3 regions of the Enterobacter chengduensis genome follow, and region 3 is predicted to be linked to each of the others. Evidence: predicted binding sites of a transcription regulator. Region 3 holds the regulator's gene; each other region holds the start of a gene.

Region 1 (9,784 bases), 520 kb from region 3:
GGCGATGGCGAACAGATAGATAAGCGTAATCAGATCGCCGAGCACCGGCAGCGGCGACCCCACCGTGACCACCGGCAGCGCGGTGGCGATGGTGAGCATCACGCCCACCATCACAAACGGCGTCAGGCGGAAGACCCAGCCTGCGGCATCCGGGGCCACGCTCTGGCGAGAGAGCAGCTTGAAGAGATCGCGGTACTCCTGGAGTACGCCAGGCCCGCGGCGGTTGTGCATCCGGGCGCGCGCCACGCGCGTAATGCCCGACAGCAGCGGCGCCGCGGCGAACAGCACCAGCGCCTGAAGAATTGCCAGTAACAGACTCATGTCAGGCTCCTCGTGAAATCACAATGACCACCAGCACCGCCAGCTCGATGACGGCCAGACGGCGGAACAGCGCGGGCGCGGCGGCGCTCTGCCAGCCGGGTACCCAGCCCACCGGATTGAGCCAGTGGCGCAGCTTCAGCACGGCGGCGAAGTTCTCCTTCACCGGCATGGCGAAGCCGTGGGCGGTAATGACCATCGACTGCTCGTGTTCGTAGCCGCAGGCCCACGCCGCGCCGCGCGAGCGGGAGGCGAGCCGGTCACGTTTAAAGCACAGCATCAGCACGAGCGGCAGCAGCGGCGCGCCAATCAGCAGCAGCGCAATCATCGGCTGGGAAACGGTGGTGTTCGCCACGGTCAGCGGCAGCGGAATGGCGTGGCCCAGCAGCGGCAGCAGCCACGGCGCGGCCACGCCGCCCGCGATGCAGCACAGCGCCAGCGCGACCACGCTCACTCCCATTAAGACCGGCGCACAGCAGGCGTTTTCCGCTTCGCGGGTGCGCGGCGCGCCGAGGAAGGTCACGCCGTAGACTTTCGCCATGCACATCACCGCCAGCGCCCCGGTAATCGCCAGCCCGACCGCCAGCAGCGGGCCGAGCAGGCGCGCGATAAAGGCGTCGCTCTGACCGAGGGCGAAGAAGGACTGGTAGATCACCCACTCCCCGGCAAAGCCGTTCAGCGGCGGCAGCGCGGCCATCGCCATCAGCCCGACCAGCATCGCCAGTGAGATCACCGGCATCTTTTTGCCGATCCCACCGAGCTTTTCGATATCCCGATGGCCGGTGCGGAACCAGACGCTTCCCGCGCCCAGGAACAGGGTGCTTTTAAACAGGCTGTGGTTGACGAGGTGATAGAGACCGCCGATAAACCCGGCGGCAATCAGCGCCGGTTGGTTCAGCGCCAGCCCGGTCACGCCCGCGCCGATACCGAGCAGGATGATGCCGATGTTTTCCAGCGTGTGGTACGCCAGCAGGCGCTGGATATTGTGCTCCATCAGCGCGTACAGGCCGCCGACGAACGCGGTGATCGTGCCCGCAATCAGCAGCACGACGCCCCACCACAGCGGCGGCTGTCCGCCGGTCAGCGTAATCGCCAGAATGCCGAACAGGCCGACCTTCATCACCACCGCAGAAAACAGAGCGGCGGCGGGCGCGGAGGCGTTCGCATGCGCCTGCGGCACCCAGCCGTGCAGCGGGATGATCCCGGCGAGCAGGCCAAAGCCGAGCACGCCCAGCAGCCAGACGTCGTTCCCCAGCGGATGGCCGTTGAGCGCGGAGAAGTCCAGCGTGCCGAAGCGTTGCCATACCCGCCAGCAGGCCAGCGCCAGCAGCAGCGTTCCGAGGCGTCCCAGCGCAAACCACAGCTTGCCGGAGACGCTACAGCCCGTCAGGAACACGCCGCAGAGCGCCATGATCTCCGCCATCACCACCAGCGCCCCGAGGTTGCTGGCGATAACGGTGCAGACCGCCGTCGCCATCAGCAGGTTCACCAGCAGGCCGTTAGCGTTGGCGTGCGGATGGCGGTGCCAGTCGATATTGAACAGGCTGATAAACAGCCCGCACAGGCCAAAGGTCACCAGCCAGATGGCGTTCAGCGGCGTCATCGCGACGCCGTGGCGAATCAGCGGCATCACGGCCTCGACGGAGTGGCCGCCGAGCAGGACAACGCCGCCTGCAGCCAGCGTCATCAGGCTACCTGCCGCCCCGCCGATCCCGGCGATCGCGCCGCTCAGGGTTTTATGGAATGAGAAGAGAAGTGCCAGAACGGCGGCGGCCGCAAAACAGGCTACCGCGCTGGTCATCATCATTGCCGCGTTCATTTCGCCCCCTCGTTGAGCGCCTGTAGCAGGGAAAGGTCGCCAAAATCACTGTTGATGGTCAGCTCGCGTTTACGCTTGCTGGTACGGGCGATGTCGCGGATGTTAACCAGAATGAGCGCTTTCGTCGGACACGTGCGCACGCAGGCCGGGCCCTGCTCGTCGAAGCTGCACAGGTCGCACTTCACCGCCACGGCGCGGATGCCGGGTACCCAGTCCAGCAGCGTGCTGACGCGTGCCGGCGCCGGTGGCGCGGGCGGGGCTTTTGGCGAGTTGGCGTTCGCCGGAACGTGCAGCGGACGGCTGCCGGAAAATTCAATCGCGCCGAACGGGCAGGCGATGCCGCACAGCTTGCAGCTTACGCACAGGCTTTCGTTCAGCTGGACCGCGCCATCCACGCGGGTGATGGCATTCACCGGGCAAACACCCGCGCAGGGGGCATCTTCACAGTGGTGGCAGAGCTGCGGGGCAGACTCTTTTTCATTACGCATGACGTGCAGGCGCGGCATGGACTGCAGCCCATGCAGGCGATGCGTTTCCGAACACGCCGCCTCGCAGGTTCGACAGCCAATGCAGACCGTCGAGTCAGCAATTACAAAACGGTTCACCGGGTTATCCTCTGGTGATGGTCATTTTTGACGAAAAACTGTCTTGTCGACACTTCTCGACACGCAGGAGTCAGGCCACGTTCGCTGAGGCGTTTCCACCCATCAGCTGCGTCAGGTTGACCGGGAGATCGTGTTCAACGGCGGCGTAGAGGCCGTTATAGACCGGCGCGATTTTTTCCAGGTAGTGCTCCAGCACCTGCTGGCGATCCCGGTTGCTGACGTGGCCGTCGACCATGCCGTCGGCCATCAGCTGCGCCTTCGCAATACACTGTTTTTCGCCGTCTTTTGTCTCGAGGTGATACTCAATGGTGTGGCTGTTGAAGTTATCCGCCAGGGTCACGTTGATGGTGAAATGGCCGAAGAGGATAAAACGCATGTCGCCCTGCGCCGCGCAGCTCATCGCGTGATGAAGACGCGCCTTTGAGAGGGTAATGCCCTGAACCAGAGAGTTGCAGTAGAGGTGCCACTGGTCCTGCAGCTGCTGATGACGCTGCGCGATGTAATCCGCTTTTTCGCTGATTTCCCAAATAGTCATAAAAGGTATCCGGTTAATGGAGATAGCGGCTGTTAAGCAGATTCCATGCCAGTTTTTATCTATATGATTTTAAATAAATTTAATCCCATGGCCGCTGTCAACGCCGCGATGTCGACGTGTCATTTCGACAGCGTTGACATCGTCACGCCCTAACAGAAATCAAGCTGGCACCGTTATTGCATTCCAATGGCGCAATTCATTGAGGAGGCGTCATGCACGAAATCACCCTCTGCCAGCGGGCTCTGGAACTGATTGAGCAACAGGCAGTGCAAAACCACGCGAAGCGCGTCACCGGCGTCTGGCTGAAGGTCGGGGCATTTTCCTGCGTCGAGACCAGCGCCCTGACCTTCTGCTTTGAACTGGTATGCCGCGGCACGCTGGCGGAAGGCTGCGAGCTCCATATTGAAGAACAGCAGGCGGAGTGCTGGTGCGGGCAGTGCCAGCAGTACGTCACCCTGCTGTCATCAAAGGTTCAGCGCTGCCCGCAGTGTCGGAGCACCGGCCTACGCATCGTGGCGGATGACGGCATGCAGATCCAACGCCTCGAAATCGAGAAGGAGTAAAGTATGTGTAGCACCTGCGGTTGCGCCGAAGGCAACCGGTATATAGAAGGGGATGAGCATCGCCCCCACTCCGCGTTTCGCTCGGCGCCCTTTTCTCCAGCCCCGCGTCCTGCGGCAGCCCTGACCGGCATTACCTTTGCGCCGCAACGCTCCGAAGCGGGCGATCTGCATTACGGCCACGGCGAGGCGGGCACCCACGCGCCGGGCATGAGCCAGCGCCAGATGCTGGACGTGGAAATTAACGTGCTGGACAAAAATAACCAGATTGCCGCCCGCAACCGCGCGCGCTTTGCCGCCCGCAAACAGCTGGTGCTGAACCTGGTCTCCAGCCCCGGCTCCGGTAAAACCACGCTGTTAACGGAAACGCTCAAGCGCCTCAACGGGCGCGTCTCCTGCGCGGTAGTCGAGGGCGATCAGCAGACCGTAAACGACGCCGCGCGCATTCGTGAAACCGGCACCCCGGCGATTCAGGTTAACACCGGCAAGGGCTGTCACCTGGATGCCCAGATGATTGCCGACGCCGCGCCGCGCCTGCCGCTTGAAGATAGCGGCATCCTGTTTATTGAAAACGTCGGCAACCTGGTCTGCCCGGCGAGCTTCGACCTGGGCGAACGACACAAGGTGGCGGTGCTGTCGGTAACCGAAGGCGAAGACAAACCGCTGAAGTACCCGCACATGTTTGCCGCCGCGTCGATCATGCTGCTGAACAAAGTGGACCTGCTGCCGTACCTGAATTTTGACGTGGACAAGTGCCTGGCGTACGCCCGCGAGGTGAATCCGGAGATTGAGATCCTGCTGGTCTCCGCCACGCGCGGCGACGGCATGGACGCATGGCTAAACTGGCTGGAGAGCGAACGATGTGCATAGGCGTGCCCGGACAAATTCACTCTATCGACGGTAATCAGGCCAAAGTCGAGGTCTGCGGCATTCTGCGCGACGTGGATCTGACGCTGGTGGGCAGCACCGATGAGGCGGGCGCGTCGCGCCTCGGCCAGTGGGTGCTGGTCCACGTAGGGTTTGCCATGAGCGTGATTAACGAAGCGGAAGCCCGCGACACGCTCGACGCCCTGCAAAACATGTTCGACGTGGAGCCTGACGTGGGCGCCCTGCTGTACGGCGAGGAGCGGTAGCACATGCGTTACGTTGATGAATACCGCGCCCCGGAGCAGGTGCTGCAGCTTATCGGACACCTGAAAACGCGCGCGGCGCTGCTGGACTACACGAAAGAGAGCCCCCTGCGGATCATGGAGGTGTGCGGCGGACACACGCACGCCATCTTCAAATTTGGCCTCGACCAGCTGCTGCCGGAGAACATCGAGTTTATCCACGGCCCCGGCTGCCCGGTGTGCGTGCTGCCGATGGGGCGCATCGACAGCTGTATTGAAATTGCCAGCCGGCCCGACGTCATTTTCTGCACCTTTGGCGACGCGATGCGCGTGCCGGGGAAAAACGGCTCGCTGCTGAAGGCGAAAGCGCGCGGCGCGGACGTGCGGATCGTCTATTCGCCGATGGATGCCCTGACGCTGGCAGAGAACCACCCCGCGCGTAAGGTGGTGTTTTTTGGCCTGGGGTTTGAAACCACCATGCCCGCCACCGCCATCACGCTGCAGCAGGCGAAAGCGCGCGGCGTCGGTAACTTTTTCTTCTTTTGCCAGCACATAACGCTCATCCCCACCCTGCGCAGCCTGCTGGAAGAGCCGGGAAACGGCATTGACGCCTTTCTGGCGCCGGGCCACGTCAGCATGGTGATTGGCACAGACGCCTACGGTTTCATCTCTGAACAGTACAATCGTCCGTTAGTGGTCGCTGGTTTCGAACCACTTGATCTACTACAAGGTGTGGCCATGCTGGTTGAGCAGAAAATAGCGGCCCTGAGTACCGTGGAAAACCAGTACCGCCGCGTGGTGCCGGATGCGGGAAATGAACGGGCACAGCGGGCGATAGCCGACGTGTTTAGCGTTGAGGGCGACAGCGAGTGGCGCGGCCTGGGGCTGATTGCCGAATCCGGCGTGCGCCTGACGCCAGCCTATCGCGCGTTTGACGCCGAAGCGCATTTCCGCCCGCAGCCGCAGGAGGTTTGCGACGACCCCCGCTCTCGCTGTGGCGACGTGCTCACCGGTAAGTGTAAACCTCATCAATGCCCGTTATTTGGCAACACCTGTAACCCGCAAACGGCGTTTGGCGCGCTGATGGTCTCCTCCGAAGGGGCGTGTGCCGCGTGGTATCAGTATCGCAACCAGGAGAGTGAAGCATGAATACGGTTGAAATGGCGCACGGCAGCGGCGGACAGGCGATGCAGCAGCTGATTAACCGGCTGTTTATGGAAGCCTTCAACAACCCCTGGCTCGCCGAGCAGGAAGACCAGGCGCGCATTGACCTCGCCACCCTCACCGCGCACGGAGACAGGCTGGCCTTCTCCACCGACAGCTACGTGATTGACCCGCTGTTTTTCCCCGGCGGCGATATCGGCAAGCTCGCCGTCTGCGGCACGGCCAACGACCTTGCCGTCAGCGGCGCCGTTCCGCGCTACCTTTCCTGCGGGTTTATACTTGAAGAGGGGCTGCCGATGGCGACGCTCGCGGCGGTGGTCAACAGCATGGCGCAGACCGCGCGCGAGGCGGGGATCGCGATCGTCACCGGCGATACCAAGGTGGTGCAGCGCGGCGCGGCCGACAAGCTGTTCATCAACACCGCGGGCATGGGGGCGATCCCCGCCGATATTCACTGGGGCGCGCAGCGCCTTAGCGTGGGCGACGTGCTGATCGTGACCGGCACGCTGGGCTGCCACGGTGCCACCATCCTGAACCTGCGAGAAGGCCTGGGGCTGGACGGGGAACTGCGCAGCGACTGCGCGGTGCTCACCCCGCTGATCCAGACGCTGCGCGCCGTGCCCGGCGTGAAGGCCCTGCGGGACGCCACCCGGGGCGGCGTCAACGCCGTGGTTCATGAGTTTGCGGCACGCTGCGGGTACGGGATTGAACTCACCGAGCGCGGCCTGCCCGTTAAGCCTGCCGTTCGCGGGCTGTGCGAGCTGCTGGGCCTTGACCCGCTTAACTTCGCCAACGAAGGCAAGCTGGTGATTGGCGTTGAACGTGCCGCAGCCGAGGCCGTTCTGGAACAGCTGCGGGCGCATCCGTCAGGAAAAGAGGCGGCGATGATTGGCGAAGTGGTTGAGCGCAAAGGGGTGCGCCTGACCGGGCTTTACGGCGTGAAGCGCACGCTGGATCTGCCGCACGCTGAACCGTTACCCCGTATTTGCTAGGCCGCGCCACAAGCGGCCAGCATGGAATTTTTTGCTCGTTTCTACTGGAAAGCACTATGCCGTATACACCGATGAGCGATCTTGGACAGCAGGGCCTGTTTGACATCACGCGCACACTTTTACAACAGCCCGACCTCGGTGCGCTGAGCGATGCCCTGACGCGGCTGGTCAGGCAATCGGCGCTGGCGGACAGCGCCGCGATTGTTCTCTGGCATAGCGGAACCCATCGCGCGAGCTACTACTCCGCGCGGGATAATGGCCAACCGTTTGAATACGAAGACGAAACCTATCTGGCACATGGACCGGTGCGCCGCATACTTTCCCGGCCAGAAGTGCTGCACTGCAGCTTTGCGGAATTTCGCCAGGCGTGGCCGAGGCTGGCGGAGAGCAAACTCTATCAGCCTTTCGGGCATTACTGCATGCTGCCGCTGGCGGCAGAGGGGCAGATTTTTGGCGGATGCGAGTTTATCCGCACCACCGACCAGCCTTGGCGCGAGGCGGAATACGAGCGCCTGCACACCTTTACCCAGATTGTGGCCGTGGTGGCGGAGCAGATCCAAAGCCGCGTCACCAATAATGTCGATTACGATCTGCTGAGCCGCGAGCGCGATAACTTCCGCATTCTGGTCGCCATCACCAACGCCGTGCTGTCACGGCTCGACATGGATGAGCTGGTCAGCGAAGTCTCGAAAGAGATCCACCACTATTTCAAAATCGACGCCATCAGCATCGCGCTGCGCGGCCATCGCAAGGGCAAGCTGAACATCTACTCCACCCACTATCTCGATGAAGCCAACCCGGCACACGAGCAGAGCGAAGTGGACGAAGCGGGCACCCTTTCTGAGCGAGTCTTCAAAAGCAAAGAGATCCTCCTGCTCAACCTGAGCGAGCAGGATCCGGTTGCGCCGTACGAGCGGATGCTGTTCAACACCTGGGGCAACAAGATCCAGACCCTGTGCCTGCTGCCGCTGATGTCCGGCAACACCATGCTGGGCGTGCTGAAGCTGGCCCAGTGCGAGGAAGGGGTGTTTACCACCGCCAACCTGAAGCTGCTGCGCCAGATCGCCGAGCGTATCTCCATTGCCCTGGATAACGCCCTTGCCTATCAGGAGATCCACCGCCTGAAAGAGCGGCTGGTGGATGAGAACCTGGCCCTGACCGAACAGCTCAACAACGTCGACAGCGAGTTTGGTGAAATCATCGGCCGCAGCGACGCCATGTACAGCGTCCTCAAGCAGGTTGAGATGGTGGCGCAAAGCGACAGCACGGTGCTGATTCTGGGCGAAACCGGTACGGGGAAAGAGCTGATTGCCCGCGCCATCCACAACCTGAGCAACCGCAACAGCCGACGGATGGTGAAGATGAACTGCGCCGCAATGCCCGCGGGGCTGCTGGAAAGCGATCTCTTCGGCCACGAGCGTGGCGCATTCACCGGCGCCAGCAGCCAGCGGCTGGGGCGTTTTGAGCTGGCGGACAAAAGCTCGCTGTTCCTCGACGAAGTGGGCGATATGCCGCTGGAGCTGCAGCCGAAGCTGCTGCGCGTCCTGCAGGAGCAGGAGTTTGAGCGCCTTGGCAGCAACAAGCTTATCCAGACCGACGTGCGGCTGATTGCCGCCACCAACCGCGACCTGAAAAAAATGGTCGCCGACCGCGAGTTTCGCAGCGACCTTTACTATCGCCTGAACGTCTTCCCGATCTTCCTGCCGCCGCTGCGCGAACGTCCGGAAGATATCCCCCTGCTGGTCAAAGCGTTTACCGCGAAGATTGCCCGCCGGATGGGGCGCAATATCGACAGTATTCCTGCCGAGACGCTGCGCACCCTCTCATCGATGGAGTGGCCCGGCAACGTGCGCGAGCTGGAAAACGTCATCGAACGCGCGGTGCTGCTGACGCGCGGGAACGTGCTGCAGCTTTCTTTACCGGAAACGATCGCGCCAGATACCCCGGCAGCGCAGGCCGAGATAGCGAAAGAGGGAGAAGATGAGTATCAGCTGATCGTGCGCGTGCTAAAAGAGACTAACGGCGTGGTCGCCGGGCCGAAGGGTGCCGCACAGCGCCTGGGTCTAAAACGCACCACGCTGCTGTCGCGCATGAAGCGGCTGGGCATTGATAAAGAGAGCCTGGAGGCTTAGCTGTCGCTATTTTTTGGGACGGTATTTTTCCGGTAATTCAGGCACCGGGCGGCGGTCGTCAATCAGGTGGCGAACGGTCAAAATGGAGTGACGCCATAGCATGCGCGGCCCCGCCCAGCGCATGATCTGCTTCATCTCTTCACGCTTTGCGGGCTGGTAGCAGTGCACCGGACACTGTTTACAGGCAGGCTTTTCCTCACCAAAAACACATTTATCCAGGCGCTTATCGGCATAGGCGTTGAGCGCCTGATAATGCCCCTCTTCGCTGACCGCCAGCGGACATTTCGCCTCATACAGCGCAATCATCTTGCGAAGGGTCTCCTTCTCGCGCGCAATCCGTTTTCCTGACATGACATTTTCTCAAAGCATAAGATGCATAAATAATACAACTATAGGTAAAAAGGATCCACGGCCAGGGCCGCAGATCCCCATCACGCATTATGCTGAAGCAACGGTATACGAGATATTGCCCTGAACACCGTCAGGGACCTCTAGCATACTGCCACCGTGAAGAGCGTTCCCCCAAACGACGATCGTATTATCACCTTTC
Region 2 (9,784 bases), 540 kb from region 3:
ATAAGAGGTTCCTGCGATGACCGTGATTTATCAGACCACCATTACCCGCATCGGCCAGAGCGCAGCGGATGCGCTGAGCGATCGAATGCTGATCACCTTCCGCGAAGGGGCCCCGGCGGATATCGAAGAGTTTTGCTTTATCCACTGCCACGGCGAGCTTAAGGGCGAGCTGAAGGCCGGGAGCCAGCTGGAGCTGGGCGAGACGCGCTATGCCGTGACCGCCGTCGGCGACGTGGCCGAGCAAAACCTGCGCGAGCTGGGCCATATCACCCTGCGTTTCGACGGTCGGCCGCAGGCGGAATATCCCGGCACGGTTCACGTGGACGGCCCCGTTCCGCAGGCCGTCACCCCAGGCTGCACGTTAAAATTTGTTGCGTAATTAAGGAGATAGACATGAGTCAGGTTGCCGTTGTCATTGGTGGGGGACAAACCTTAGGCGAGTTCCTCTGCCGTGGGCTTGCCGCAGAAGGTTACCGCGTCGCGGTAGTGGATATTCAGAGTGAAAAAGCCGCCCGCGTGGCGGACGCCATCAACACCGAGTTTGGTGAAGGGATGGCGTACGGGTTTGGTGCCGACGCCACCAGCGAGCAGAGCGTAATGGCGCTGGCCCGGGGGGTGGACGAGATTTTTGGCCGTACCGACCTGCTGGTCTACAGCGCGGGAATTGCGAAAGCGGCCTTTATCAGCGATTTCGAACTGGGGGATTTTGACCGCTCGCTGCAGGTGAATCTGGTGGGCTATTTCCTCTGCGCCCGCGAGTTTTCCCGCCTGATGATCCGCGACGGCATTCAGGGGCGCATCATTCAGATCAACTCAAAATCCGGGAAGGTGGGCAGCAAGCACAACTCCGGCTACAGCGCGGCGAAGTTTGGCGGCGTGGGGCTGACGCAGTCTCTGGCGCTGGATCTCGCCGAATACGGCATTACCGTGCATTCGCTGATGCTGGGCAACCTGCTGAAATCGCCGATGTTCCAGTCCCTGCTGCCGCAGTACGCCACCAAGCTCGGCATCAAGGCGGAGGAAGTGGAGCAGTACTACATCGACAAAGTGCCACTGAAGCGCGGGTGCGACTATCAGGACGTGCTGAACATGCTGCTGTTTTACGCCAGCCCGAAAGCCTCGTACTGCACCGGACAGTCGATTAACGTCACCGGCGGGCAGGTGATGTTCTGATCGAGCGGTTTGTTCCCCCTCACCCTAACCCTCTCCCCGGAGGGGAGACGGGACGGCCAGATGCAGCCTTTTCCCCCTCGCCCCTTTGGGGAGAGGGACGGGGTGAGGGGAAAAATAAGGAGCCAACATGGTAACAACACTCATCACCCTCGCCGCCCTCGCCTGGCTCTGCCAGATGGCGTTTGGTGGCTGGCAGATCCACCAGTTCAACCGCGCGTTTGATGCCCTGTGCCAGAAAGGCCGCGTGGGCGTCGGACGTTCCGGCGGACGCTTTAAACCGCGCGTGGTGGTCGCCGTTGCGCTGGATGAACACGATCGCGTGTGCGATTCCCTGATAATGCGCGGCCTGACCGTCTTCGCGCGTCCGGTGAAAATCCAGGCAATCAACGGCATTTCGCTGCAGGAATTGCGGCCTGATGTGATCTTTCCCCATGATCCGCTCTGTCAGAATGCACTATCATTAGCGCTTAATCTGAAACATGGATAATTTCGTTGTGAAAGCTATAGGCTTGCGAAATTATCATTTCGCAACCTAAGGAACGAAGCGCCTATGAAACCTCGTCAGCGGCAGGCGGCCATTCTGGAACATCTGCAAAAGCAGGGAAAATGCTCGGTAGAGGATCTGGCCCACTACTTTGACACCACCGGCACGACAATACGCAAGGACCTGGTATTGCTTGAGAACTCGGGTGCCGTTATTCGAACCTACGGCGGCGTGGTGCTCAATAAGGACGAAGCGGACCCGCCAATCGATCACAAAACGCTGATCAACACCCACCAGAAGGCGCTTATCGCCGAAGCGGCGGTGAAATTTATCCACGATGGCGACTCGATTATCCTTGACGCTGGCAGCACCGTCCTGCAGATGATCCCCCTGCTCAGCCGCTTTAACAACATCACGGTGATGACCAACAGCCTGCACATCGTTAACGCCCTGTCGGAATTCGACAGCGAGCAGACCATCCTGATGCCCGGCGGCACCTTCCGCAAAAAATCGGCGTCGTTTCACGGTCAGCTGGCGGAGAACGCCTTCGACCACTTCAGCTTTGATAAGCTATTCATGGGCACGGACGGCATCGACCTGAACGCGGGCGTTACGACGTTCAACGAGGTGTTTAGCGTCAGTAAAGCCATGTGCAACGCCGCGCGGGAAGTGATTTTGATGGCGGACTCGTCGAAGTTTGGCCGCAAAAGCCCCAACATTGTCTGTAGCCTGGAAAGCGTCGACAAGCTGATTACCGACGCGGGTATCGATCCGGCGTTCAGGAAAGCGCTGGAAGAGAAAGGCATCGACGTGATCGTAACCGGAGAGAGAGATGAGTGATTTTCTGTTAGAAACGGGCCGCCAGACGCTGATGCTGGAGCTGCAGGAAGCCAGCCGCCTGCCGGAACGTCTGGGCGAGGATTTTGTCCGCGCCGCCAATACCATTATCCACTGCGAAGGCAAAGTGATCGTGGCGGGCATCGGTAAATCCGGCCACATCGGCAAAAAGATTGCCGCGACGCTGGCCAGCACCGGCACCCCGGCCTTCTTCGTGCATCCCGCCGAGGCGCTGCACGGCGATCTGGGGATGATAGAGAGCCGCGACGTAATGCTGTTTATCTCCTACTCCGGTTCGGCGAAAGAGCTGGATCTCATCATTCCGCGCCTGCAGGAGAAATCGGTCTCCCTGCTGGCAATGACCGGAAAATCCCGCTCGCCGCTGGCGCTGGCCGCCAAGGCGACGCTGGATATTTCCGTTGAGCGTGAAGCCTGCCCTATGCACCTTGCTCCGACCTCCAGCACCGTTAATACCCTGATGATGGGCGACGCGCTGGCGATGGCGGTGATGCAGGCGCGCGGCTTTAACGAAGAAGATTTCGCCCGCTCGCATCCGGCGGGCGCGCTCGGCGCGCGCCTGCTCAACAAGGTTCACCACCTGATGCGCACCGACGATGCCATTCCGCAGGTCAAACTCGATACCAGCGTGATGGACGCGATGCTGGAACTGAGCCGCACCGGGCTGGGGCTGGTGGCGGTCTGCGACAACGACGGTTACGTCAAAGGCGTATTTACCGACGGCGACCTGCGCCGCTGGCTGGTGGGCGGCGGCAGGCTGGAAACCAACGTATCGGACGCCATGACTCAGGGCGGGCTGACGCTCAATGCCGAGAGCCGCGCCATTGAGGCCAAAGAGGTGCTGATGAAGCGCAAAATCACCGCCGCACCGGTGGTGGATGATTTCGGCAGGCTGTGCGGCGCCATCAACCTGCAGGACTTCTACCAGGCGGGGATTATCTAACCCTTCAGCCCAAGACGCTTCGCCAGCCTGTGCAGGTTGGCGACGTCCATCTCCAGCGCCCGGGCGCACGCCGCCCAGCTGCGGCTGTTCTGCTCCAGCGCGCGGGTAATCATCTGACGCTGGAATGCCTCTGTCGCGTCACGCAGGTTTTCATTCACTCTCTCTGGCGCAGCCTGGACGACAGGCGGTGCGGTTTCATCCTGCAGCGCAAAATGGCGCGCGTGGATCACCACTTCATCCCCCGAACGCGTCGCCCGCGCCAGCACCACCGCGCGATGAATCGCATGCTCCAGCTCGCGCACGTTGCCCGGCCAGCCGTAGCCCAGCAGATGCGCCCTCGCCCCCGGGCTGAGTACCACGCGGGAAAGCCCCATTCTGAGTCGGCACTGCTCGCAGAAATAGCCCGCCAGCAGCAGCACGTCTTCACCCCGTTCGCGCAGCGGCGGCACGGTAAGCGGGAACACGCTCAGGCGGTGGAACAGGTCGGCGCGGAACTGCCCGGCCAGCACCGCTTCACGCAGGTCGCGGTTCGTTGCCGCCAGCACGCGAACGTCCACTCTGTGACTGCGGTCGTCCCCCACGCGCTGAATGTCGCCGTACTGCAGCACGCGCAGGAGTTTAGCCTGTAGCGACAGGGAGAGTTCGCCAATCTCATCGAGAAACAGCGTGCCGTTATCGGCCATTTCGAACTTGCCGCTGCGGTTGCTGATGGCCCCGGTAAACGCCCCTTTCACGTGGCCAAAGAGCTCGCTTTCCGCCACGCTTTCCGGCAGCGCGGCGCAGTTGAGGTATACCAGCGGATTAACCGCGCGCGGTGAGGCTTCGTGGATGGCCTTCGCCACCAGCTCCTTGCCGGTGCCGGTTTCCCCGAAGATCAGCACGTTCAAATCAGAGGCGGCAACGATCTCGATCTCTTTTTTGAGCTGCGCCATGCCCGGCGAAAGACCGATCATCTCCGTGTGCGTGACCTGCTCAAACGCCGCCGGGCTGCCGGGAGGGATATTCTGGCTCTCCAGCTGTTCAATCAGCAGCGCGTTGTTAAGCGCCCCGGCAGCCAGCGCCGCAATGAGGCGCAACTCTTCATCGCTGAAGGTGTCGAACTGGTCCGGCGACATGCCGTCGAGGGTCAGCGCCCCAATCAGGTTTTGTCCGGCAAACAGCGGCAGGCCGATGCAGGCGTGCACCTTCAGGCTCTCCTGGCCTGGAATCAGCCCGTCGTACGGGTCGGGCAAGTCGCTGTCCGCCGGGAAGCGCACCACGTCCCCCGCGCGGGCAATAGTCTCCAGCCGCGGGTGGCCCTCCAGGGTAAAACGCCGTCCGAGCACGTCCTTCGCCAGCCCGTCGATAGCCAGCGGAATAAACTGCCGTCCTTCGTAGCGCAGCAGCGCCGAGGCGTCGCACGCCAGCACGTGGCGCAGCGTGGAGATCAGCCGCTGAAAGCGGTCCTGATGGCCGATACCGGTCTGCAGCTCAATGGCGATCTTCGCCAGCACGTCTACGGAAAAACTCATGATGACCTCGCTGTCATTTTGACAACCCATGTTGTCATATTGACACTGTTATTGGTAGTCATTATGACTACCTCTTACGGATCATGAAAAAATTAATCAATTAAAATCAATAGATTAAAAGTTGGCACGCAGCTTGATATAAGCAAACCATCCTATTTGAAAAACGCGATATTACGCTGAGGTTTGCTATGTCTATTCTGGTTAAAAATAACATTCATTGGGTCGGTCAACGTGACTGGGAAGTGCGCGATTTCCACGGGACGGAATATAAAACGCTGCGCGGCAGCAGCTACAACAGCTATCTCATCCGTGAAGGTAAAAACGTGCTGATCGATACCGTCGATCACAAGTTCAGCCGCGAGTTCGTGCAGAACCTGCGCGGTGAAATCGATCTGGACGCCATCGACTACATCATCATTAACCACGCGGAAGAGGATCACGCGGGCGCGCTGACCGAGCTGATGTCGTACATTCCGAACACGCCGATCTACTGCACCACCAACGCCATCGACTCGATCAACGGCCACCACCACCATCCGGAGTGGAACTTCCATACCGTCAAAACCGGCGACTCGCTGGATATCGGCAACGGCAAACGGCTGATCTTCGTGGAAACCCCGATGCTGCACTGGCCGGACAGCATGATGACCTACATGACCGGCGACGCGGTGCTGTTCAGCAACGACGCCTTCGGCCAGCACTACTGCGACGAACGCCTGTTCAACGACGAGGTGGATCAGACCGAGCTGTTTGAGCAGTGCCAGCGCTATTACGCCAACATCCTGACGCCGTTCAGCCGTCTGGTGACGCCAAAAATTACCGAAATCCTCGGCTTTAACCTGCCGGTGGACATGATTGCCACCTCCCACGGCGTGGTGTGGCGCGAGAACCCAACCCAGATCGTTGAGCTGTACCTGAAGTGGGCGGCAGATTATCAGGAAGATCGCATCACGATTTTCTACGACACCATGTCCAACAACACCCGCATGATGGCGGACGCCATTGCCCAGGGCATCAACGAAGTGGATCCGAACGTGGCGGTGAAGATCTTCAACGTGGCGCGCAGCGATAAGAACGAGGTATTGACCAACGTCTTCCGCTCTAAGGGCGTGCTGGTGGGCACCTCTACCATGAACAACGTGATGATGCCGAAAATTGCCGGTCTGGTGGAGGAGATGACCGGCCTGCGTTTTCGCAACAAGCGCGCCAGCGCTTTTGGCTCCCACGGCTGGAGCGGCGGCGCGGTAGATCGCCTCTCTACCCGTCTGCAGGATGCCGGTTTTGAGATGTCCCTGAGCCTGAAGGCGAAATGGCGCCCGGATATCGACGCGCTGGAAATTTGCCGCCAGCACGGCCGCGACATTGCCCGTCAGTGGGCGCTCGCTCCGTTGCCGGAAGTAGCGGCAGCCAAACCCACCGAACAGCAGGAAGCCTGCGTCTGCGCCGCCGCGGCAGCCGCCGATCTCGGCCCGCGCATGCAGTGCAGCGTCTGCCAGTGGATTTACGACCCGGAACGGGGCGAACCGCTGCAGGACGTTGCCCCGGGCACGCCGTGGCGGGACGTGCCGGACAACTTCCTCTGCCCGGAATGTTCACTCGGTAAAGACGTCTTTGACGAACTGGGTACGGAGGCAAAATGAGCAACGGAATCGTCATCATCGGCTCGGGCTTTGCCGCCCGCCAGCTGGTGAAAAATATCCGCAAGCAGGACGCCAGCGTGCCGGTGACGGCGATCGCCGCCGACAGCATGGATGAGTATAACAAGCCCGATTTAAGCCACGTCATCAGCCAGAATCAGCGCGCCGAAGACCTCACCCGCCAGACGGCGGGGGAGTTCGCGGAGCAGTTTAACCTGCGCCTTTTTCCCTACACCTGGGTCACCGATATCGACGCCGCCGCGCACGTAGTGAAGTCGAAAGAGAAAACCTGGCGGTACGACAGGCTGGTGCTGGCCACGGGAGCCTCTGCGTTTGTGCCGCCTGTTGAAGGCCGCGAGCTGATGATGACGCTCAACAGCCAGCAGGAGTATCAGGCCAGCGAAACGGGGCTTCGCGATGCGCAGCGGGTGATGATCGTCGGCGGCGGGCTGATAGGTACCGAGCTGGCGATGGATTTCTGCCGCGCGGGCAAAACCGTTACCCTGGTTGACCACGCGGCGAGCATTCTGTCGGCGCTGATGCCCGCAGAAGTAAGCAGCCGCTTACAGCATCGCCTGACCGACATGGGGGTGCATCTGCTATTAAAATCGCAGCTGCAAAATCTGAGCAAAACTGAAGGCGGTATTCGTGCCACGCTCGACCGCAGCCGCAGCGTTGAGGTGGATGCCGTGGTGGCCGCGACGGGCCTGCGTCCGGAAACCGCGCTGGCGCATCGCGCAGGCGCCGAAACAGGTCGTGGCGTGAAGGTAAATAGCTACCTGCAAACTACGCAGCCCGATATTTACGCGTTAGGCGACTGCGCTGAAATTAACGGTCAGGTACTGCCCTTTTTACAGCCAATTCAATTAAGCGCGATGTATCTGGCGAAAAACCTGCTCGGCGGCAGCGCGCCGCTGAAATTACCTCCCATGCTGGTGAAGGTGAAAACGCCGGACCTGCCGCTGCACCTTGCGGGAGAAACGCAGCGACAGGATCTGAGCTGGCAAATCGCCATTGAATCACAGGGGATGGTGGCGCGCGGCATCGACGCAGATGACCAACTGCGCGCCTTTGTGGTGAGCGAAGAGAGAATGAAGGAGGCGTTCGCGCTGCTGAAATCGCTACCTGCTTAACCGTCGTATCGCCGGGTGGCGCTGCGCTTACCCGGCCTACAAAACAACAAAAAGAGAGTTAAGGCAAAAATTCAGGAACGCACCACCAGCGCGTCGTAGCCGCGCCAGCGGTAGTTGACCATGGAGATCAGCCAGCAGGCGACAAACAGCCCGACCACCACAAACCCGGCGTTGCCCATATTGTCGTTCACCGCGCCAACCCGATCCCACACGCCGCCGCTGAGGGCAAATTTATCCATCAGCAGGCCCAGCGCTTCCAGACCGCCGATAAACAGCGCCACCACCACGGAGGTGCCGGTGATGGTCATGTTGTAGTAGAGCTTGCGCTGCGGCTTGTTAAACGCCCAGCCGTAGGCGCCGACCATCAGCAGGTTGTCGAGGGTATCCACCAGCGCCATGCCGCTGGCAAAGAGCGCCGGGAAGATCATGATTGACCACACCGACATTCCGCTGGAGGCGCTGGCGGCAGAGATCCCCAGCACGCCGATTTCGGTGGCGGTATCAAACCCGAGGCCGAACAGGAAGCCCACCAGGTACATCTGCCAGCTTTTATTGACGAGGCGGAAGGTTTTGCCAAACAGCCAGTTCATGACGCCGCCCTGCGCGGGCAGGGTGATATCGCCCTGCACCGGCCTGCCGCTTTTCAGCGCCTGAAAACTACGCCAGACGCCGCGCAAAATCACCATATTCACCAGCGCCATCGCCAGCAGGAAGGTGGCCGAAACGGCGGTGCCAATCAGGCTGCCGGTTTCGTGGAACCATGCCATGTTTTTCTGAAACGCCGTGGCGGTGGCGGCGATGGCAATGGAGGCCAGCACCACGATGGTGGAGTGTCCCAGCGAGAACCACGCCCCCACGCCGGACGGGCGTTGGCCCTGCTGCATCATCTTACGCGTCACGGTATCAATGGCGGCAATGTGGTCGGCGTCCACCGCGTGACGCAGCCCGTAGCCCCACGCCAGCAGGCTGGCGGCCATCAGCGCCGTGCTGCCGCTAAAGGTGTGCCATGCCCATCCCCAGGCCAGCAGGTTTGCCATTATCAGAGCCAGCAGCAGAAGCGCGGCGCGAGGTTCATTGCGTAAGAGTCGTAACATTTTAAGTCCTTTGTAAACATGACCGGGCGGCGGCGATCGCCGCCTGCCCGAAGGAGATCGCTCCGTCGCCTGCGGGCAGGCGCGAAGGAAAAAGAAGCGTAAAGTCAGAAAGATAATGACGCAGGCGCGCGCGCAGCAGACGGTTGTGAAGCACCCCGCCGCTGAGGCAGATTGTCGACAGCGACAGGCGCCGGGCATGGCGCGCGGCGAGCTCCGCCAGCCCTTTTGCCAGCGCGTCGTGAAACGCCCACGCGCGCGCGCTGGGCTCCTCCTGCCAGCTCAGCCACTGCTGCCAGAAAAGCGCGAGGTTTTCCGCTTCCAGCGTCACCGGGTGATCGACACCCGCGCACTGCGATGCCAGCGCTTCCAGCCGACAGGCCGCCTCACCCTCCCAGGATTGGGTTTCGATACCCAGCGCACAGGCGACGGCATCAAACAGGCGGCCACAGGACGACGCCCGCGGCGCATTGATACCGCGCCGGATCGCCGTCGCCAGCAGCGGCCAGTTCTGGCGCTGAACCGCGCGCGTTTCCGGATAGCGCTGCCAGTCAGGGATAAACGCCAGACAGTGGGCGAGCAAATTGCGCCACGGTTGCCGGGCCGCCAGATCGCCTCCCGGCAGCGCAACGGCAGGCAGCCCGCCCAGACGCTCGCACTCCAGGTAGTTCACCCGCAGGCACTCTCCGCCCCACAGCGCGCCGTTTTCGCCCATGCCGATGCCGTCCAGCGTCAGGGCGATAGCGTCTCCCCCCTCAAGCGGCCAGCCGTTTTCCGCCAGGCACGCCGCGGCGTGGGCGTGATGATGCAGCACGGTTTCAACGGGCAGCCCCTGCGCCTGCGCCCAGCGGTGTACGCGATACGACGGATGGGCGTCGCACACCACGCGCTCCGGCTGGAAGGCGTAGATGTCCTGCATCAGCGAGAGCGCGCCGCGCCACTGCGCGTCGACACCCT
Region 3 (9,784 bases):
TGGATCATGCGCCAGATGAATCAGCTGGGCGGGGAAGGGTTTATGCAGCGTAACAACTTAATGTAGGGCGGGTAAGCGCAGCGCCACCCGCCGACGTGGCGAGTGTTAGTCTTCGTCAAACCCGGCGTTAAACAGGGCAATCACCGCCGCCAGCGCTTCCTCTTCCTGAGGGCCGGTGGCTTCGACTTCAATCTGGCGCCCTTTGGCAGAGTCCAGCATCAGTAGCGCGATGACGCTGTTCGCCTCCGCCTCAGTGCCTTCGTCATTGCGCAACAGAACCTCTGCATCGAAACCCTGCATCAGCTCGAACAGCTTCATCGCCGGGCGCGCATGCATGCCCAGCTTGTTGGTGATCTCAACGGTTTGTTTTACGGTCATGTTTTACGTTTTTCCAGCGTGCGATGACGGGACTGAACGTTCTTCCCGCGCGAGCGGAAATAGTCGGCCAGCTGTTCGGCGATGTAAACCGAACGATGTTTACCGCCGGTACAGCCAATCGCCACCGTCAGATAGCTACGATTGTTTGTCTCCAGCATAGGTAACCATAGCTCAAGGTAGCTTCGCGTCTGGTAGATAAAATTGTGAACTTCTGTGTGCCGGTCGAGGAAGGCCGCGACGGGTTTATCCAGGCCGGTCATGGGACGCAGCTTTGGATCCCAGTGCGGGTTGGGCAGGAAGCGCACGTCGAAAACATAATCCGCATCGATCGGAATACCGTGCTTAAAGCCGAAGGATTCGAACACCATCGTCAGTTCACGCTCGCGCTTGCCCAGCAGCCGGGTACGCAGCATTTCCGCCAGCTCGTGAACGGACATCTCAGAGGTATCGACAATCAGGTCGGCACGAGAGCGCAGCGGCTCCAGCAGGTCGCTCTCTTCATCGATCGCGCTCTCCAGAGAGAGGTTCTTACTGGATAGCGGGTGCAAACGACGGGTATCGCTGTAGCGGCGAATCAGCGTATTGCGATCGGCATCGAGGAACAGCAGCTGAGGCGAGAACGCGTCAGGCAGGTTGCTCATGGCCTGTTCGAAGATCTCTGGCGATTCCGGCATGTTACGGACGTCGATGCTGACGGCGGCAGAGGTTTGTCTCTCCGCAAGCGTGCGGGCCAGGTCAGGCAATAACACGACCGGCAGGTTATCGACGCAGTAAAAACCCATGTCTTCCAGGGCGCGCAGAGCAACGGATTTCCCCGACCCTGAACGACCGCTGACAATCATCAGCACCATGTTCCATTTCTCCTCAGGACAACAGATGTGAAGGCCATCTCCTGGTTATGCATCATCCTGATTGCCTTCTGCTTCAGTGATAATTTGATAGAGCTCTTCATCACTTTGGGCCGAACGCAGTCGACGGCAAATGGTTTTATCGGCCAGACGCTTAGCGACCAACGACAGCGTATGCAGATGGGTTTTCGTCTGATCGGCAGGCACCAGCAGCGCGAAGAGGAGATCGACGGGCTGGTTATCAATGGCATCAAAAGCGATGGGTGTTTCAAGCTGCACAAACACGCCCACGGCACGAAGGGTATCCTCTTCCAGTTTGCCGTGCGGGATCGCGATGCCGTTGCCGATACCGGTACTGCCCATTTTTTCACGGGTCAGAATCGCTTCGAAAACCACCTGCGGCGGCAGGCCAAGCTGTTTTGCGGCCAGTTCACTGATAATCTCCAGCGCACGTTTTTTGCTCTGGCAGTGAACCGCACTGCGGGTACATTCCTGGTTAAGGACATTGCTCAGTTGAAGAGCGGAATCGTTGTTCATCATAATTTCACCTAAGCGCTAACTGTACAAATGGTCTGTTGTGTTTCACAACAGGCCGTCCTGCACCCGTTAACTGCCCGGACAATTAGTGTTGTTTCAGTTTATCTTTATGTTTATTGAGCTGTCGCGCAAGCTTATCAATCAAGCCGTCGATAGCAGCGTACATGTCTTGCCCTTCCGCACTGGCATGCAATTCACCCCCGTTAACGTGCAGGGTGGCATCCGAGATATGAGTCACTTTCTCCACTTTCAACACAATATAGACCTGATTAATCCTTTCGAAATACTGCTCGAGTTTTGCAAACTTCGCGTTCACGAAGTCGCGTAAAGCCTCAGTAATTTCGACGTTTTGTCCAGTGATGTTGAGCTGCATAGTGTCTTCCTTATCGGTTGTGTCAGACCAGCTGTTTACGCTGGTTGGACGGCGGAATGGATAAAGACTCTCGATACTTCGCAACAGTACGGCGCGCCACCATAATACCCTGATCGGACAGCATGGTGGTTAACTTACTGTCGCTTAGCGGCTTCGCGGGGTTCTCCGCGGCGATCAACTTCTTCACCAGCGCGCGAATGGCCGTTGACGACGCTTCGCCGCCGCCCTCGGTATTCACATGGCTGGAGAAGAAATACTTAAGCTCAAAAATACCGCGTGGACTGTGCAGATACTTCTGCGTGGTGACACGGGAAATGGTTGATTCATGCATCTCGACGGCCTGGGCGATATCCGCCAGCACCATCGGTTTCATATACTCTTCGCCCTGCTCAAAAAAAGCCTGCTGCTGTTCGACAATACAGCGGCTGACGCGCAGCAGCGTATCATTTCGACTCTCCAGACTTTTGATCAGCCATCGCGCTTCCTGAAGATTGCTGCGAATATATTGATTGTCGGAGTCGTTACGCACGCTGGTGCACATGGAGGCATACTGCTGATTGATTTGCAGGCGAGGAATGCTGTCTGAATTCAGTTCAACGACCCAGCGGCCATTGTGTTTCCTGACCAGCACATCCGGGATCACGTATTCCGGCTCGCTGGTCTGGATCGACTGCCCCGGGCGCGGATCGAGCGACTGGATCAGGTTCACCGCTTCTTTCAGCACCTCTTCCTTCAGGCGCGTGACGCGCATCAGGGAGCGGAAATCGTGGTTCGCCAGCAGATCCAGATGATCGCTGATGATTAGGCGCGCCTCGTCGAGCCATGGCGTCTCTTTGCTGAACTGAGAAAGCTGGATCAACAGGCAGTCGCGCAGATCTTTTGCGGCTACGCCGACCGGATCGAAACGCTGGATGCGCTTCAGAACGGCTTCAACTTCCTCAAGCTCAATATCATCGTCGCCCATGCTTTCCAGAATATCGTCGAGGGTGACGGTCAGATAGCCGGTGTCATCGACGGCATCGACAATGGAGGTGGCAATCGCGCGGTCGGTATCGGAAAAGGGGGTCAGTTCCACCTGCCACATCAGGTAATCCTGCAGCGACTGGGTGGTTTCTCCCTGATAAACCGGTAGCTCATCGTCCTGGTAGTCTGCACGCGTACCGGAAGGCGTTCCGGCGGTGTAGATTTCATCCCAGCTGGCATCCAGCGGAAGCTCGTCGGGCATCTCTTTTTGTTCGAGTGCGTCCGCGGTGTCGAGCGCTTCTGTATCCTGCGATTGCTGGGTGTCTACCTCGTCATGAAGATCGGTTTGTTCCAGCAGGGGGTTACTGTCCAGCGCCTGCTGGAGCTCCTGCTGAAGTTCTAACGTGGACAGTTGCAACAGGCGAATTGCCTGCTGTAGCTGCGGCGTCATCGCCAGTTGTTGGCTGAGCCTTAATTGCAAACCTTGCTTCATGTTCAGAGCATTTTTCTCCGGTTCGGCGTTACGTTACCTCTACCCTATCAGAGTCTGAAGTCTTCCCCAAGATAGACGCGCTTAACATGATCGTCTTCGAGGATCTGCTGCGGCGTACCGTGGGCGATCAAATTGCCCTGGCTCACAATATACGCGCGTTCACACACGGCCAGCGTTTCACGGACGTTATGGTCGGTGATCAGTACGCCAAGCCCGCTGTCGCGCAGGTGTTCAATGATACGTTTAATGTCGATAACCGAGATCGGGTCAACGCCCGCAAACGGTTCATCCAGCAGGATAAATTTCGGGTTGGCGGCCAGCGCGCGAGCAATCTCAACACGACGGCGTTCGCCCCCGGAGAGCGCCTGACCGAGGCTGTCGCGCAGGTGCTCAATGTGGAACTCTTCCATCAGCTCGTTGGCACGGTCCTGACGCTGTTCGCTGGTCAGATCGTTACGAATTTGCAGGACCGCCATCAGGTTATCGTAAACGCTAAGACGACGGAAAATGGAGGCTTCCTGCGGCAGATAGCCGATCCCGCGACGCGCGCGCGCGTGCAGCGGCAGCAGGCTGATGTCTTCATCGTCAATGATAATGTTGCCGGCATCGCGCGGCACAATCCCAACGACCATGTAGAAGGTGGTGGTTTTACCCGCACCGTTCGGGCCAAGCAGCCCTACAATTTCGCCGGAGTTGACGGTCAGACTGACATCTTCTACGACACGGCGGCCCTTGTAGGCCTTCGCGAGATTTTTTGCAGTTAATGTTGCCATAACGAATTAGTTACTCTTCTTCTGTGCCGGGGCCTGGCCTTTACCTTTGTCCTGCAGCTGCGACGGAACCAGTACGGTGGTGACGCGTTTGCCTTTCTCGCTCGAGGCCTGCATTTTTTGCTCTTTAACCAGATAGGTGATCTGGTCGCCGGTAATGTTGCTGTCCAGCTGTTCCAGATACGCATTTCCGGTCAGGATGACAAGGTCCTTCGCCAGCTCATAATGCATATGCGAAGCGTGGCCTTTCACCGGCTTGCCGTTGTCCTGCATCTGGTAGAAGGTGGCCGGGTTGCCGTAACCATCAATGATCTCTTTGCCCTGCTCGCCACCCGGACGGGTCACGACCACTTTGTCGGCGTTAATTTTGATGGTGCCCTGAGTCATGACGACGTTACCGGTGAAGGTGACGACGTTCCCCTGCATATCGAGGGACTGAGTGTCGGACTCGATATGGATCGGCTGGTCGGTATCGCCCGTTACAGCAAGCGCGGGGAGACTGGTCGCCAGCATCGCGCTGGCGATAATTACTTTAAGGCTGAGTTTGTTTGTTTTGAATTTCATAGGAGGTTCTAACCTTTTCAATCAGCTCGGCGTTTTTGCTGCGTAAGTTCCCGCGCATTCTCAAACCGCTGGAATTAAATGTTGTGCCATACAGTGTGACCAGATCCTGCGAGGTCACGTCCTGGGTAACCAGGTTGATCTGAGCATTATCCGTCGTAATTTTTCGAAGTTGTGAGTCCGCGGTCAGGGCGTTGACTTCAACGTGGCCATACAGATAAAGCATACGGTCATTTGTCAGTTTTGCCCGATCTGACTTAATTGACCACGTCGGCACTTTGTCTTTATCAAATGTGGTCATGACGGGCTGGGTAAACCATGAAACACCGTCATCTGAAAAATATTCAACATGCTGGGCAATCAGGCGATAGTTCAGCGCGCCTTCCGGGCTATAGACCACGGTGTCGCTGTGATCGCTTTTATAGGTTGGATCGTTATTGTTGATCGCTTCCGTTTGCGTTTCGTCGCGATCGGCAAGGTTCACGCCAATCAATACCAGTGCGACAAGCGCAAGCAAAATGATAATCCAACGTCTGGTTTTACTCATATCGATTGCCCTTTGGCCTCATCAAGCTTGCCCTGCGCCAGCAGAAGCAGATCGCAGACTTCACGGACGGCACCGCGGCCACCGTTGATGTGGGTAACGTAGTCCGCGCGCGGGATCAGCAGCGGATGCGCATCAGCAACGGCGATACTCAGCCCGACTTCAGCCATCACGGGCCAGTCAATCAGATCGTCCCCGATGTAGGCCACGTTTTCTGGTGCGATAGCCAGTTTACCCAGTAAATCCTTAAACGCCGCCATTTTATCGGATTGACCTTGATAAAGATGGGTAATGCCTAAGGTTTCACAGCGATCTTCTACCAGTTTAGCGTTTCGCCCGGTGATGATCGCCACCTCAATACCGGAGGTGAGCGCACAGCGGATACCGTAGCCGTCGCGAACGTTAAACGCTTTCAGCTCTTCACCATTGTTGCCCATGTAGATCAGACCATCGGAAAGTACCCCATCCACATCCAGAATGAGCAGACGAATGTTTTCCGCCTTTGCCATCATTTGGGTACTCACCGGGCCATAACAGGTTGCAAGGGATGCACCCGCATTACTCATTGTCTTATCCTTCTTTACACTACGCCTGCGCGCAGCAGATCATGCATATGTACCACACCCAGCAACTGGTCGCCATCGGCAACCATAACGGAGGTGATATGGCGGGACTGCATCAGGTTCAGCACATCCACGGCCAGCGTACCCGGACGCACGCGGATGCCGCCCGGCGTCATCACATCGGCAATGCCGAGCGTGCGGACATCGACACCCATGTCGAACACGCGACGCAGGTCGCCATCGGTGAAGATCCCCTGAATTTTCATTAGATCGTCGCACACCACCGTCATACCCAGATTCTTGCGGGTGATCTCCAGCAGCGCATCACGCAGGGAGGCCTCTTTACTGACGTGAGGAATCTCATCCCCGGTGTGCATGATATCGTTTACCCGAAGCAGTAGCTTGCGCCCCAGCGCACCGCCCGGGTGGGAAAGCGCGAAATCTTCCGGCGTAAAACCGCGGGCTTCGAGCAGTGCGACGGCAAGCGCATCCCCCACGACCAGCGCGGCGGTGGTGCTGGACGTCGGCGCCAGGCCGAGCGGACAGGCCTCCTTGGGCACTTTCACGCACAGGTGAATATCGGCCGCACGCGCCATGCTACTTTCTGGACGGCTGGTCATGCAAATAAGCGGTACCTGCAGTCGCTTCAGCACCGGGATCAGCGCCAGAATTTCATTGGACTCACCGGAGTTGGACAGCGCGATGACGATATCCTGTGGCGTGACCATACCCAGGTCGCCGTGCGCGGCTTCCCCCGGATGGACAAAGAAGGAGGAGGTTCCGGTGCTGGCAAACGTGGCCGCCATTTTGCGTCCAATGTGGCCGGACTTACCCATCCCCATCACCACGACTTTGCCGGCACAGTAGAACATCTTCTCACAAGCCAGACTAAAATCCTGATTAATGTACTGATCTAACTGCGCCAGACCTTCACGTTCAATCTCCAGAACCTCTTTGCCTGCCTTCTGAAAGTCAAAACCCGGCTGCAATTCTATTTGCGACATAATGCGTTTCCGTTTACCCAGAGAGAAGAGGCGAGAGCCAGTACAGCATCGCCATCCATACGATAAATCCACCCGTCAGCAGCGCGCCTGCGCCTTTGCCGATCTGTCGTTGCCGCCGCCAGCAGAGCAGGGCAAATATCACGCTGACCAATAACATCACGCCGTAGTCGCGTGAGAACGCCAGAGGATTAAAGGGCCCTGGCGTAATCAGGGCCGGCAGCCCCATCACAATGGCGATATTAAAAATGTTAGAACCGATGATATTACCAATGGCAATGTCATCCTCACCTTTACGCGCCCCCGCAATGGCCGTGGCCAGCTCCGGCAGGCTGGTACCGATGGCAATCACCGTCAGGCCAATGGTCAGTTCGCTGATGGCGAAATAGTTCGCCAGCACCGTCGCGTTATCCACGACCATGCGCGTTGCCATCGGCATGATGATCAGCGCAACGCCAAGCCAGAGCAGGGCAACAGGCAGCGTGCCTTCCCGCGGCAGTTCGGCGACCTGCTCGCGCGTGAGGCTATCCTGGCCCTGTTTCTCAGCCAGACGGGCGATTTTAACACTATACAGCAGCCAAATGACGGCCAGCGCCAGCAGGAAAATGCCGTCGCTGTAGCTCAGTACACCATCATAAAATACGCAGCCTGCCAGCAGGCTTACAATTAACATTAGCGGCAATTCACGGCGCAGAACATCAGAATGCACGCGAAATGGATGGAGCAGGGCGGCCAGGCCTAAAATCAAGAGTATATTGACGATGTTCGAGCCAATCGCGGTGCCTACCGCGAGGTCTAACTGACCATGCAGCGAAGCCGTGACCGAGACGATGATTTCCGGAAGTGACGTTCCCACGCTGACTACGGTCATCCCGATAACGACAGGCGGTACGCCCGTCAGGCGACACAGGATAGATGCAGCAAACACTAAACGGTCAGCACTGTAGACCACCAAAAGTAAACCAATTATTAACAGTGCTGTTGCTAAAAGCATCAAAAGTCCTTTCTTCAGGTATACTCGTCGGTCCATCGCGCGGGAATGGCTGGACTGCATACAGTCTGAGGCGTAACGAATTCCTAATTTTGACTTTATGCGCCGGAAAAGTAAAACAAATGCCAGCTTTCGCTAACCTCAACGGCTATTATTCTGTAAAAATGCGCAGTTGAGGGCTGATTCAGGCGGCATGCCTTAACGTGAGCTGGGTAATAAAGGATCCATAAATGAGCCAAACGATGGCGAATTTAGTCGATGTTCGCGGTGTGAGTTTTTCTCGCGCCAACAGATTGATATTTGATGATATTTCGTTGACCGTACCGCGTGGCAAGATCACTGCCATCATGGGGCCGTCCGGGATCGGTAAAACGACCCTGCTGCGCCTTATTGGTGGGCAGATCCCACCGGATAGCGGCGAAATCCTCTTTGATGGCGAAAACATCCCGGAGATGTCGCGCTCGCGCCTGTATACTGTCCGCAAACGCATGAGCATGCTCTTTCAGTCGGGGGCTTTATTCACCGACATGAACGTCTTCGATAACGTGGCCTATCCGCTGCGCGAGCATACCAGCCTGCCGCCTGAACTGCTGAAAAGTACGGTAATGATGAAGCTCGAAGCCGTCGGTTTGCGGGGCGCCGCGAAGCTGATGCCTTCGGAGCTGTCCGGCGGCATGGCGCGCCGCGCCGCGCTGGCACGCGCAATTGCATTGGAACCAGATTTAATCATGTTCGACGAACCGTTTGTTGGACAGGATCCCATCACGATGGGCGTGCTGGTGAAGCTCATCTCTGAGCTGAACAGCGCGCTGGGCGTTACCTGCATTGTCGTCTCTCACGATGTACCGGAAGTATTGAGCATTGCCGATTACGCCTATATTGTGGCGGACAAAAAGATCGTCGCACACGGCAGCGCCCAGGCGCTGCAGGAAAATTGCGATCCGCGCGTGCGGCAGTTCCTTGACGGTATTGCAGATGGCCCTGTGCCGTTCCGCTACCCGGCGGGCGACTATCGTGACGATTTACTGGGAATAGGGAGTTAAGCCACTCATGCTGCTAAATGCGTTGGCCGCTCTCGGACACCGTGGCATAAAAACCATCAGGACGTTCGGGCGCGCCGGATTGATGTTATTCAACGCGCTGGTCGGCAAGCCGGAATTCCGCAAGCACGCGCCGCTGCTGGTGCGGCAGCTTTATAATGTCGGCGTGCTGTCGATGCTCATCATCATTGTCTCCGGTCTGTTTATCGGCATGGTGCTTGGGCTGCAGGGCTATCTTGTTCTGACAACGTACAGTGCTGAAACCAGCCTCGGGATGCTGGTGGCGCTCTCGCTGCTGCGTGAACTGGGCCCGGTTGTGGCGGCGCTGCTGTTCGCCGGGCGCGCGGGGTCGGCATTAACGGCTGAAATTGGCCTGATGCGAGCGACCGAGCAGCTCTCCAGCATGGAGATGATGGCGGTCGATCCGCTGCGTCGCGTGATCTCGCCGCGTTTCTGGGCGGGAGTGATCTCTTTACCGTTACTGACTATTCTGTTTGTCGCCGTGGGTATCTGGGGCGGTTCGCTGGTTGGCGTGCACTGGAAAGGCATTGATGCCGGTTTCTTCTGGTCCGCGATGCAGGACGCCATCGACCTGCGAATGGATCTGATTAACTGCCTGATTAAAAGCGTTGTGTTTGCCATTACGGTCACCTGGATTGCATTGTTCAACGGTTACGATGCAATCCCAACGTCGGCGGGCATTAGCCGCGCAACTACACGTA

What was found. The regulator sigma-54, encoded in region 3, starts transcription at its own class of promoters, with help from an activator protein. The targets are predictions, from matches to a motif close to GTTGGCACANNTTTCGCTNT.
Region 1: a site for sigma-54 is predicted at 3,441-3,460, ahead of hypA (hydrogenase maturation nickel metallochaperone HypA). Genes of this name have one in related genera too.
Region 2: a site for sigma-54 is predicted at 5,087-5,106, ahead of norV (anaerobic nitric oxide reductase flavorubredoxin). Genes of this name have one in related genera too.

Annotation. Positions count from the first base shown of each region.
Region 1 covers NZ_CP043318.1:3,991,421-4,001,204, forward strand. Annotated here, with positions in the region: gene FY206_RS19280 (respiratory chain complex I subunit 1 family protein) at 1-321, opposite strand, end outside; gene hycC (formate hydrogenlyase subunit 3) at 323-2,137, opposite strand; gene FY206_RS19290 (4Fe-4S dicluster domain-containing protein) at 2,134-2,742, opposite strand; gene hycA (formate hydrogenlyase regulator HycA) at 2,813-3,277, opposite strand; gene hypA (hydrogenase maturation nickel metallochaperone HypA) at 3,490-3,840, shown strand; gene hypB (hydrogenase nickel incorporation protein HypB) at 3,844-4,707, shown strand; gene FY206_RS19310 (HypC/HybG/HupF family hydrogenase formation chaperone) at 4,698-4,970, shown strand; gene hypD (hydrogenase formation protein HypD) at 4,974-6,095, shown strand; gene hypE (hydrogenase expression/formation protein HypE) at 6,092-7,102, shown strand; gene flhA (formate hydrogenlyase transcriptional activator FlhA) at 7,159-9,234, shown strand; gene FY206_RS19330 (nitrous oxide-stimulated promoter family protein) at 9,241-9,585, opposite strand; gene FY206_RS19335 (RCC1 domain-containing protein) at 9,673-9,784, opposite strand, start outside.
Region 2 covers NZ_CP043318.1:3,970,974-3,980,757, forward strand. Annotated here, with positions in the region: gene srlE (PTS glucitol/sorbitol transporter subunit IIB) at 1-4, shown strand, start outside; gene srlB (PTS glucitol/sorbitol transporter subunit IIA) at 17-379, shown strand; gene srlD (sorbitol-6-phosphate dehydrogenase) at 394-1,173, shown strand; gene gutM (transcriptional regulator GutM) at 1,301-1,660, shown strand; gene srlR (glucitol operon DNA-binding transcriptional repressor SrlR) at 1,724-2,497, shown strand; gene gutQ (arabinose-5-phosphate isomerase GutQ) at 2,490-3,455, shown strand; gene norR (nitric oxide reductase transcriptional regulator NorR) at 3,452-4,966, opposite strand; gene norV (anaerobic nitric oxide reductase flavorubredoxin) at 5,155-6,606, shown strand; gene norW (NADH:flavorubredoxin reductase NorW) at 6,603-7,736, shown strand; gene FY206_RS19225 (HoxN/HupN/NixA family nickel/cobalt transporter) at 7,808-8,830, opposite strand; gene hypF (carbamoyltransferase HypF) at 8,832-9,784, opposite strand, start outside.
Region 3 covers NZ_CP043318.1:4,515,534-4,525,317, reverse strand. Annotated here, with positions in the region: gene mtgA (monofunctional biosynthetic peptidoglycan transglycosylase) at 1-66, shown strand, start outside; gene npr (PTS phosphocarrier protein NPr) at 106-378, opposite strand; gene rapZ (RNase adapter RapZ) at 375-1,229, opposite strand; gene ptsN (PTS IIA-like nitrogen regulatory protein PtsN) at 1,275-1,766, opposite strand; gene hpf (ribosome hibernation promoting factor) at 1,849-2,136, opposite strand; gene rpoN (RNA polymerase factor sigma-54) at 2,159-3,592, opposite strand; gene lptB (LPS export ABC transporter ATP-binding protein) at 3,640-4,365, opposite strand; gene lptA (lipopolysaccharide ABC transporter substrate-binding protein LptA) at 4,372-4,926, opposite strand; gene lptC (LPS export ABC transporter periplasmic protein LptC) at 4,895-5,470, opposite strand; gene kdsC (3-deoxy-manno-octulosonate-8-phosphatase KdsC) at 5,467-6,033, opposite strand; gene kdsD (arabinose-5-phosphate isomerase KdsD) at 6,048-7,034, opposite strand; gene FY206_RS21860 (calcium/sodium antiporter) at 7,048-8,025, opposite strand; gene mlaF (phospholipid ABC transporter ATP-binding protein MlaF) at 8,253-9,065, shown strand; gene mlaE (lipid asymmetry maintenance ABC transporter permease subunit MlaE) at 9,073-9,784, shown strand, end outside.